Regions from separate parts of the Citrobacter sp. KH_055_1 genome, predicted to be linked through region 2. Evidence: riboswitches for the same ligand, from Rfam matches in the RefSeq annotation. Region 2 holds a riboswitch; each other region holds the start of a gene.

Region 1 (3,282 bases), 130 kb from region 2:
GCGATTCTGGTGATCCTCGCCCTGCTGGTGTTAGCTCCGTGGCTTTCCTGGCTGCCACTTTCCGCCATGGCGGCCCTGCTGCTGATGGTGGCGTGGAACATGAGTGAAGCCCATAAAGTGGTGGATCTGCTGCGTCACGCACCGAAAGACGACATCATCGTGATGCTGATGTGTATGTCGCTGACCGTACTGTTCGATATGGTAATCGCCATCAGCGTCGGTATCGTCCTTGCCTCGCTGCTGTTTATGCGCCGCATTGCGCGCATGACGCGCCTGGCACCGGTTAACGTAGACGTACCGGACGATGTGCTGGTGCTGCGCGTGATTGGCCCGCTGTTCTTTGCCGCAGCGGAGGGATTGTTTACCGATCTCGAAACGCGTATTACAGGCAAGCGCATCGTGGTACTGAAGTGGGATGCCGTCCCGGTACTGGATGCCGGTGGTCTGGACGCCTTCCAGCGTTTTGTTAAACGACTGCCGGAAGGCTGTGAATTACGTATCAGTAATCTGGAGTTCCAACCGCTACGCACCATGGCGCGTGCGGGTATCCAACCCATCCCCGGCCGTCTGGCGTTCTTCCCGAACCGTGACGCCGCACTGGCTGATATTTAACGTTTAGTGATGGCCGGCAGGCTTTGCTTGTCGGTCACTCTTCACTTCTGCAATCCCCGCTGAGTTGCTATTATCATTTCCCCTACTCCTGATAATACCCACAACAATGAACCCTAATGCTACGTATACCTTTCGCGAAATTACCGAGTCGGATATTCCCGCCGTTCAGTCATTTATTATCCGTCATTTAAATCTCTATTTTCAGGCTAACAGGCCCACTCCACGTCCTGACGAAGACATATTAGATTTACGTTCACACTACCTGCACCACCCCCGAAATCTACTGCTCGGCGCGTGGGATGCACACCAGCAACTTATCGCTACGCTGGCAGTGTGTCAGTACGATGACAGAATCATGGCATTGCGCGGGCGCTATGATTTAGCCAACACCGCAGAAATTTGCCGCTGTTACGTGGAACAGGAACACCGCCGTCGAGGTATAGGCCGCCAACTTATGACGCTGGCAGAAGCATATTGTCAGCGTCAGCAATATAAAACGCTCTACTTGCATACCCATCATTTTTTACCCGGCGGCTATCAGTTTTGGTGCAACAATCACTTTAACGTGTTCCTTGATGAAGGTGGCGAGCAACAAATTGTCCATATGGAAAAACACATTGAAAAATGTGATGTGGCGCAGATTATTTAATAAGCGTGTATTTCTCGCTATTCATTTTATTCTTTTTCAACGCCACATCGTTAATTGATCAACATCAAATAATTCTCATTTAATTTACCAAATATTTATTATCTTCGGCACATCACAATGAAGCATTAAAGATTAACCACATGATTTAAAAGGAATTAAAAATGACAATTAAATACTACCTACTTATTACAGCGGTTGACGCAATATTAGCATACCGATACAGTCCGCTCCGACAGTATTTCAAAGCGCAGTCATGCTTTTGAAACGGAATATGGTGCGGATGATTTCTCTCTTATGCCATAGCTGCCCCCGCAACTGTAAGCGGATGCTGAATATCTCTGTGTAGTGATGATTCACTACAGGTCACTGTAAAATATTTTTATGGGAAGGCCGATATTCTGATTACCGTAAGCCAGGAGACCTACTGTCATGGTTTTATACATTGAGTGGACGGGATGGTCCATGGGGTGATTTATTTGACGAATGAACAAAATTGATTCCTGATCAAACTGGCAACAATATGTTTTATTTTCATATTATTTTGCCTGAATGTCATGATGAAATGTCATCTATCGTCATGCGCCTGTCCCGCGAAATAAATAATGACCAGACGCTGAAGCGCTGGCATCAACGGGACAATGATAATGTATTCTGTTTTTACCTCTGCTTATTGCAAATATTCACTTCTGGCGCTGACCGGCGCGGCACTCTTCCTGACCAGTAATATGGCGACGGCAGCAAAGACGCAATATCCGCTGACTATCAAAAACTGTGGTCGAGATATTACCTTTAATAAAGCCCCGCAGCGCGTGATCACAGTGGGTCAGAACAGCACTGAAATCCTCTATTCTTTGGGTCTGGCCGATCGCGTTGTAGGCACATCGCTGTGGTTTGGCCCGGTTCCTGAACAGTACAAAGCGGCGAATGACAAGATTGCAGTCATCGCGCAAAACATACCCAGCTTTGAAGGCATTATCGCCAAAAAACCAGACCTGGTTGCCAGCCAGTTTGAATGGCAGATTGGCCCCGCGGGGACGGTTGCCTCTTATGAACAATTCAGTGAACTCAACGTTCCGGTTTATACCGCCCCTGCCGATTGTGCAAAAGACAATGAAGACGGCGGCGATGGTGTGCGTAAAGGCATGTTTGATATCGCCATGGTCTACCAGGAAGTTGCCGATCTGGCCAAAATCTTCGATGTGCAGGACAAGGGCGATGAGCTGATAGCCAGCCTCAAAGCCCGCGAGGCCGCAGCCAAAACGAAGATCACCGGCATGGAGAATAACGTTTCTGCCGTCTTCTGGTTCTCCAGCGCCGATCTGCAGCTTGATCCGTATGTTGCCGGTAAATTTGGCCCCGCCGCGTGGATCGCACAAACCCTCGGGGTAAAAAATGTCATTGATTCTGCGGAAGAGTGGCCGACTGTCGGCTGGGAAACCATTGCCAAAGCCAGTCCATCGGTGATTGTTCTCGGCGAGATGGGCCGTCGCCGTTTCCCGGCGGATGACTGGAAAGTCAAAATGGAATACCTCAAGTCTGACCCGGTTACCCGTCTTATCCCGGCGGTGAAAGACAACCACCTGCCGGTGATTGATGTCCAGACCATGAATGCGGGCATCAGAACCCTTGACGGGCTGGAAAAACTCGCCGATGCGCTGGTGCAATACGGTCTGGCACACCCGCAGGCCACTCATTAATCCTCGTCGCGCGTGATGTCATGCACGGGCATCACGCGCTTTCGCACTCAGGAAAGCCATCAACAATGAGCGAATTACGCAGGACGCGTCGGGCGATGAGTCAGTTTACCCAGCGAACGCTGCTGCACAGCCTGTGGGTCAGCGTGGTGATGTGCGGGGTGCTGCTGGCGGGGATCTCCATCGGTGAGACGTTTATCCCGTGGCAGCATGTCACCCACACGCTGGCAAACCACCTGTTTGGCAGCCAATATCCGGTAGACGCGCTGGATGCTGGGATCATCTGGAACTACCGCCTGACCCGTGCGCTGGTCTCTGCATGCTGCG
Region 2 (3,282 bases):
TCCGCGCAGCACGTCACCGGGCGCAGCGAGTAAGGTTTGTTGTTCGGCCTGCGCTTCACAATAGCCAAATCGGGTCAGACGTTTGCCCATTTTGCTGTGACCGGGAATAATATCCCCCATCGGCCAGATATCGCCGTTGCTGTCTTCCAGCGAACTCCCCAGGTACATCAGACCACCGCACTCCGCGTAAATCGCCACACCGCGCTGATGAGCCGCACGCAGTTGCGCCAGCATGGTGGAATTTTGGGCAAGCCCGGCAGCGTGCAGCTCAGGGTATCCGCCCCCTAGCCAGATCATCTGGCAATCAGGGAGACGGCTGTCGTGTAGCGGGCTGAAACGGACAATATTGAGGCCCGTGCGCGCCAGTAGCGTAATGTTATCCGGATAGTAGAAGTTGAATGCTTCGTCATCAGCAATGGCAAGCGTCAGTCCAGCTCCGGCATCGGAGGCAGGAAGCGCGGGCCATTCGCCCACCGGTGGGGTGTCTAACTGGCTTAAGGCCAGCAGCGCGTCGATATCTAACGTTTGCTCAAGCGTTGTAGCAAATTCCTGCCACGGCAACTGATTGACGATTGATTCCCGCGCGGTCACCAGTCCCAGATGACGCTCAGGGAGCGCCACGCCATCCACGCGGGGAACATAGCCCAATACAGGTATCGAACAGTAGCGTTCGATGGCGACTTTAAGTAGCTGGTAATGCGTTTCGCTGTTTACCCGGTTAACAATCACGCCAGCAATGTTCAGCGTTGGATCAAAATGCTGGAATCCCATCACCGTGGCAGCAATTGACGTTGAGACGGCTTTACCGTCCACCAGCAAAATGACCGGACAGCCCAGCTGCTTCGCCATCGCGGCGGAACTGCAGTAATTGGGGTCCGTACCATAACCGTCATACAACCCCATAACGCCTTCGATGACGGCGATATCCGCATGCTGCATATGTTCGCAAAATAAGGCGTTCAGCGTGGAAGTGGGGAGCATGAAGCTATCAAGATTGCGGGAGGCTGTGCCAGATACGGCGGTATGCCAGCCGGTATCCAGATAATCAGGACCGACTTTGCAAGGCTGGACGCGCAAACCGCGTTTTTTCAGCAGACTCAACAAGCCCAGCGTTACCGTGGTTTTACCACAGCCGCTTCCGGTACCTGCAAGAACAAACGCGCGAAAATTGGCCGCCATACCCTGATCCTGTTCAGGGTGGTAGGGGTGTAGAGATACCCAGTCTTTCGACTGTATGCATCTGAGCAACCCACTTCCCACCGAAGTTGTTGGTAGTCACTGACAGGCAGGTCTTCTGGCTTAGCGTCATTCTCACCCGTCCTTCCCAATCTCGCGATCAGTGGTCTATACGGGGTCGTCAGCATCACAGCAGCGGGGGCTGCGGGGGATTCTCACCCCCTTCCCTACCACAAACGTGGTAAACCTGTCAGCTCAGGAGCAAATTCTATTAAGCTCCAGGCATGAGATGAATTAACACACCTCATGACAAAAATTCATTTAAATATCTTTTACGCTCATTCAGCCAATGTTATGGCGTCATTCAGCTTATTCTTAAGTTTGCATTCCGTATGAAAGCTTCAATTAATAATAAAGAAAGTCATTCACACAGACACTGTATCTCATCACAAAAATAAAAACTGGTGCAGTTTATCCTTCAGACACTATTACTTTGTTGCGCTATGACAATTTATTGTCTTCTATCCTTATTTTTCATTTTATAATGACGGACATACAATACGATATCAAAAATCGGCAATAGCAAAATATTGCTATTTATGCTGACTCTTCGGACGAAACAACACTAATTTGCTGGCGAAAAGCCTGCGGCGTCACCTGGTATGTCTGGCGGAAAACTTTGCAAAAATAACTGGTTTGCGAAAAGCCTAAATTTCGCGCAATACTGGCAATACTCCAGTCACTATGACAAAGCAACTCTTTAGCACTTGCCATTCGCTGTTGGTTTACCCAGGCATTAAAACCGATCCCCTGATATTTTTTGAACAGCTTGCTGAAATAGTACGGACTGAGATAAACATGCGAAGCCACCTCCTCGAGGCGAAGCTCATCCGACAAATGTGCGTCGATATAGCGCAACGCTTTTTTCATTTTACTGTCATGAGGAGTCGGGCTACGGGTTGGACGCACCGACTCTGACTGCTGTGTACTGTCTTTAATGACAACGAAATTCAATTGTTTTTTAAGGCAATTTTCAACAATCAACTTCAACAAATCTGCAGAGGCGATGACGCGAGAATAGTCCATTTCCGGAACATTACGAAATTCATTGAGCAGTTCGGGATCGGCTTGCCAGCGATCATCGACACTCAAAATATCAACCAGGCCTACGTCATTGCTTAAGCGCACCTGACCGCATAAAACAAAACCAACCAAGTGGCCTGCAATCACCAAAGGGATAGAAAAATCGGTAAGGCCGGCATGACAGCGATAAATACACGGCTGGTCTGATTTTGATGCTTCAAGGCCCCCACAACGATCGCTCATACGGCATCGCGTGCTGTGTTGCGGGTGCTGGCGCATCAACTGGCAGAAAGGGGTAAAATTAAAGAGTTCAGAAATTTCATCACCGTGAATATTGACAACCACAACGGCCAGACTGGTGGCCTGTGCAAAATCCTGTGCGATTTTATTAATGAGTTCTGAGTTCAGGGCGCTCGCAGAAATCATGATAAAACCTCTCAGTTAATTTATTGTTATAAATAAAAACACATTATTTACATTCACTTTTCATCTCGCTATTAGACGCAATGATAAAAGGTGTTAATGGACCATAACAAAAGTCTCCCATTGTGGGGAGACTTTTTAAGCTGTTCAGGAAACCGGATCACGAAATCAGTTTTTGCATTTCAGAAATAAACAATTTCCATGAAGCTAGTTCTCATTTTCCTCCAGCTTACAAGTATTACACGGTAAATTTTTGCCAATAAAGTAACGATAAATTGCTGCCCCGGCGCACGCACCGATGATCGGTGCCACAATCGGGACGATAAAGTATGGGATATCGCGTCCCCCCGTCATCGCAACATCTCCCCATCCGGCAAACCAGGCAAACAACTTAGGACCAAAATCACGCGCCGGATTCATGGCAAATCCTGTGAGCGGACCTGTTGATGCACCGATGACGGCAACCAGAATACCAATCAGCAATGGCGCGAGAGGACCTTTAGGCACCCCATTGCCATCGTCCGTAAGCGCCATAATCATACCCATCAGAATGGACGTGATGACCACTTCCACCAGCGCCGCTTGCCATACGCTAAGCGC
Region 3 (3,282 bases), 2.1 Mb from region 2:
GACACCGTGCTGGCGGTATTGCAGGCGATAACAGCCAGTGAAAGGGGGTAGCGCTGCTGAACGGCAGTCACAATCTCAACAACACGCTCGACAATAAATTCCTCGCTCTTCTCTCCATAAGGAAAGGCAACGTTATCGAAAGCGTATATATAGTGGAGATCCGGCAAGAGGTTGCGGATCTCATTGTAGACCGACAACCCACCGACGCCGGAATCAAACACCAGCACGGTGGGACGTGGATCAGAAAGTGTAGCTGCCAGACAAGGTGTATTCCCGTCCTGCAGTTGGGTAGCCATAAACTGTCTCGTAATCTTTATCGAACAGGTTGGCGATTTTACCACGAACTGTCAGCTGTGAGGTGATCGGATATGACACCGCCAGATCCCACAAACTCACTCCACCCAATTTTACCGGCTGGTTAGTGACATAGTCCTTGTCATATCGTGTTCCCAGATATTGATACGTCAGGCCCCAGTCAAAATCATAGACCTGCCAATCGAGCTGATACTTCACCTGCTGTTTTGAACGGCGGGCCAGCGGCTTGTCCGTAATCGCATTACGCGCATCGACATAGTCATAGCTCAGCGTATGCGCCAGCGGACCCGTATCGAAACTCGCCGTCGCTTCAACGCCTTTAATCCGCACTTTCCCTTCGTTATAGTATTTCAGAGTGTGGGGGTCATAATCGATCATGTTATCGATATCGTTGCGATATCCTGACAAACGCCAGTTTACATCCGCCGTTAACCCTTCAAACGCCCCTTCCCACTGCTTGCTCTCTTCAGGATCAAGGTTTGCATTGCCATACATACCGTACAGCTGCCCCAGATTAGGTGCTTTATAAGAGGTGCCATAAGAAGCAATGAAACGATAGCCGTCAATGAACGCCCATCCGGCGCTGGTTTGCCATGTGCCATGCCGACCAAACTGGGAGTTGTCGTCACTGCGCGCCGCGCCTTCGAAGGTGAAGTCGCCAAGCTGTTGCAACCCGGTCAGATAAATACCGGTATTACGCTGATCGTAACCGTCCGTAACATACCCGGTGCCTGGCTCTGTGGTTTGCTTTTGCCAGTCGACGCCAGCGCCCACATTGCCGTGGCCAACCACCATACTGTTTGACCACTGCACGTTATATTGCTTCATCTCATCCAGGGTTGCCGAGGAGTCGTAGCGACCATAGTCCGGGTCATAGTTGTAGTCTTTGCTATGGCTGTAGCTGGAAACCAGTTGTGATTGGATTTGCTCGCCATTAAAGCGCAGTCCGGCATCCCAGCTTTGGCTATAGAGCTTACGGGTATCGACTAACGGCGTGCCTGGATAGTAGTAAGAATCATAATTGGTGCGGTTATCATAGCCATAGCCGCGCACAAACCCGCTCCAGGTGTCGGAGAAGTTATGTTCCAGTGCGCCGTACAGCGTCTTACTTAAAAAACCATCTTTATCGGGCTGCGCTTGCTCACCAGTGCTACCGTAGGCGACAACGTCAAAACCTTTGGTATAGGCATAATCCCCCATCAGCGTCACGCGCGTATTCTCACCGAGCTGTTGCTGCGTCGAGATGTCGTAATTCTGATAACCATTACTGCCCACACCGGCGGTCAATTCCGTCCCCGGTTTTTCTCGCGTGGTAATGATATTCACCACACCGCCGATCGCATCAGAACCATAAACAGCGGAACGCGGCCCACGAATGTATTCAATACGTTGCACCAGTGATACCGGGAACTGGCTGAGATCGGCGGCACCACTCACCCCAGCTAAATTCAGGCGCACGCCGTCAATCAGCACCAGTACATGGCTGGCGTTGGTCCCACGAATAGAAATAGACGAATTTTGTCCCATACCACCGTATTGCGCGATATCGACACCCGGCAGGCGGCGAAGAACGTCATTCACAGAGGTAGATTGCCAGCGATCGATTTCCTGGCGCGTAACAACGGTGATGGGAGCAAGCACTGCACTAAGGGGTTGCTGAAAACGGTTAGCCGTAACGACGAGAGTATCCGGGCTAGCATCCTGCGCCCAACCAGAAAATGCCGCGACGGAAAGTGCCGTCAGCAGCAATGATTTTTTGATCATTGTAAAGCATCCACAATATAAGAAGGATGCCGCAGGTCCCACCGATAGTACGCGATGATGAAAACCAGATGCGACGTTAGCCGGCAGGTCTTCGGGCTTGGAAGGTTATTCAATATAGCGAATAAAAAGAAATGAAGACTTCCCACCCAAAGGCAGTGTCTGCTTACGCTCTCATTTCACCTTTCCTTACCGCTGCGCGTCAGCTCCAGATTTACACTGGATTCCCTTTTAACTCACAGGACCGGAACGCGGATGCTACAGTTTGTTATTACCGACTGTCCAGACTGCGTATCACAATATTAGAAATCATCAATAACTGGACATCTACTGAGCAATCCCTACAATCCCCGCGTACTTTTATTTTTCAGGACGCATCATGACCCCCGAACACCTCCCGACAGAACAGTATGACGCGCAGCTAGCCGATAAAGTGGCTCGTTTACAGAGCTTAATGACGCCATTTACTGATCAGGCTCCGGAAGTGTTTCGCTCGCCGGTCAGTCATTACCGCATGCGCGCTGAATTCCGCCTGTGGCATGACGGTGACGACCTGTATCACATCATGTTTGAAAGCCAGACCAAAAGCCGTATTCGCGTCGACAGCTTTCCGGCAGCCAGCGAACTCATCAACACGCTGATGACAGCCATGATTGACGGCGTTCGTCACAATCACGTCCTGCGTCATAAATTGTTCCAGATTGATTACCTCACCACCATGAGCAATCAGGCGGTGGTATCCATGCTGTACCATAAAAAGTTAGATGACGAATGGCGTCAGGAAGCCGAAGCACTGCGGGATGCGCTACGCGCGCAAAACCTGAATGTGCATCTGATTGGCCGGGCGACCAAAACCAAAATCGCGTTGGATCAAGATTACATCGATGAACGTTTGCCGGTTGCGGGTAAAGAGATTATCTACCGCCAGGTTGAGAACAGCTTCACGCAGCCGAATGCCGCCATGAACATTCAGATGCTGGAATGGGCGATTGATGTCACCAAAGATTCGCAGGGCGACCTGCTTGAATTGTACTGTGGCAATGGCAACTTCTCGTTAGCGCTGGCGCAGAACTTCAACCGCGTACTGGCCACTGAAATCGCTAAACCGTCCGTGGCTGCCGCGCAGTACAATATTGCGGCTAACCATATTGATAACGTGCAAATTATTCGTATGGCTGCAGAAGAGTTTACTCAGGCGATGAATGG

What was found. A riboswitch is a leader RNA that binds a small molecule or an ion and turns the genes downstream of it on or off. The one in region 2 is predicted to bind cobalamin.
Region 1: it holds a riboswitch for cobalamin, as region 2 does, so the genes downstream of both, AC3ITF_RS09340 (ABC transporter substrate-binding protein) here and AC3ITF_RS08700 (cobyrinic acid a,c-diamide synthase CobB) in region 2, are expected to answer to the same signal.
Region 3: it holds a riboswitch for cobalamin, as region 2 does, so the genes downstream of both, btuB (TonB-dependent vitamin B12 receptor BtuB) here and AC3ITF_RS08700 (cobyrinic acid a,c-diamide synthase CobB) in region 2, are expected to answer to the same signal.

Annotation. Positions count from the first base shown of each region.
Region 1 is NZ_CM174473.1:2,007,118-2,010,399, reverse strand. It holds gene dauA (C4-dicarboxylic acid transporter DauA) at 1-612, shown strand, start outside; gene AC3ITF_RS09345 (GNAT family N-acetyltransferase) at 719-1,261, shown strand; cobalamin riboswitch at 1,478-1,704, shown strand; gene AC3ITF_RS09340 (ABC transporter substrate-binding protein) at 1,906-2,958, shown strand; gene AC3ITF_RS09335 (FecCD family ABC transporter permease) at 3,024-3,282, shown strand, end outside.
Region 2 is NZ_CM174473.1:1,878,161-1,881,442, reverse strand. It holds gene AC3ITF_RS08700 (cobyrinic acid a,c-diamide synthase CobB) at 1-1,179, opposite strand, end outside; cobalamin riboswitch at 1,268-1,442, opposite strand; gene pocR (transcriptional regulator PocR) at 1,774-2,685, opposite strand; gene pduF (propanediol diffusion facilitator PduF) at 2,890-3,282, opposite strand, start outside.
Region 3 is NZ_CM174473.1:4,509,879-4,513,160, forward strand. It holds gene murI (glutamate racemase) at 1-296, opposite strand, end outside; gene btuB (TonB-dependent vitamin B12 receptor BtuB) at 241-2,079, opposite strand; cobalamin riboswitch at 2,145-2,340, opposite strand; gene trmA (tRNA (uridine(54)-C5)-methyltransferase TrmA) at 2,456-3,282, shown strand, end outside.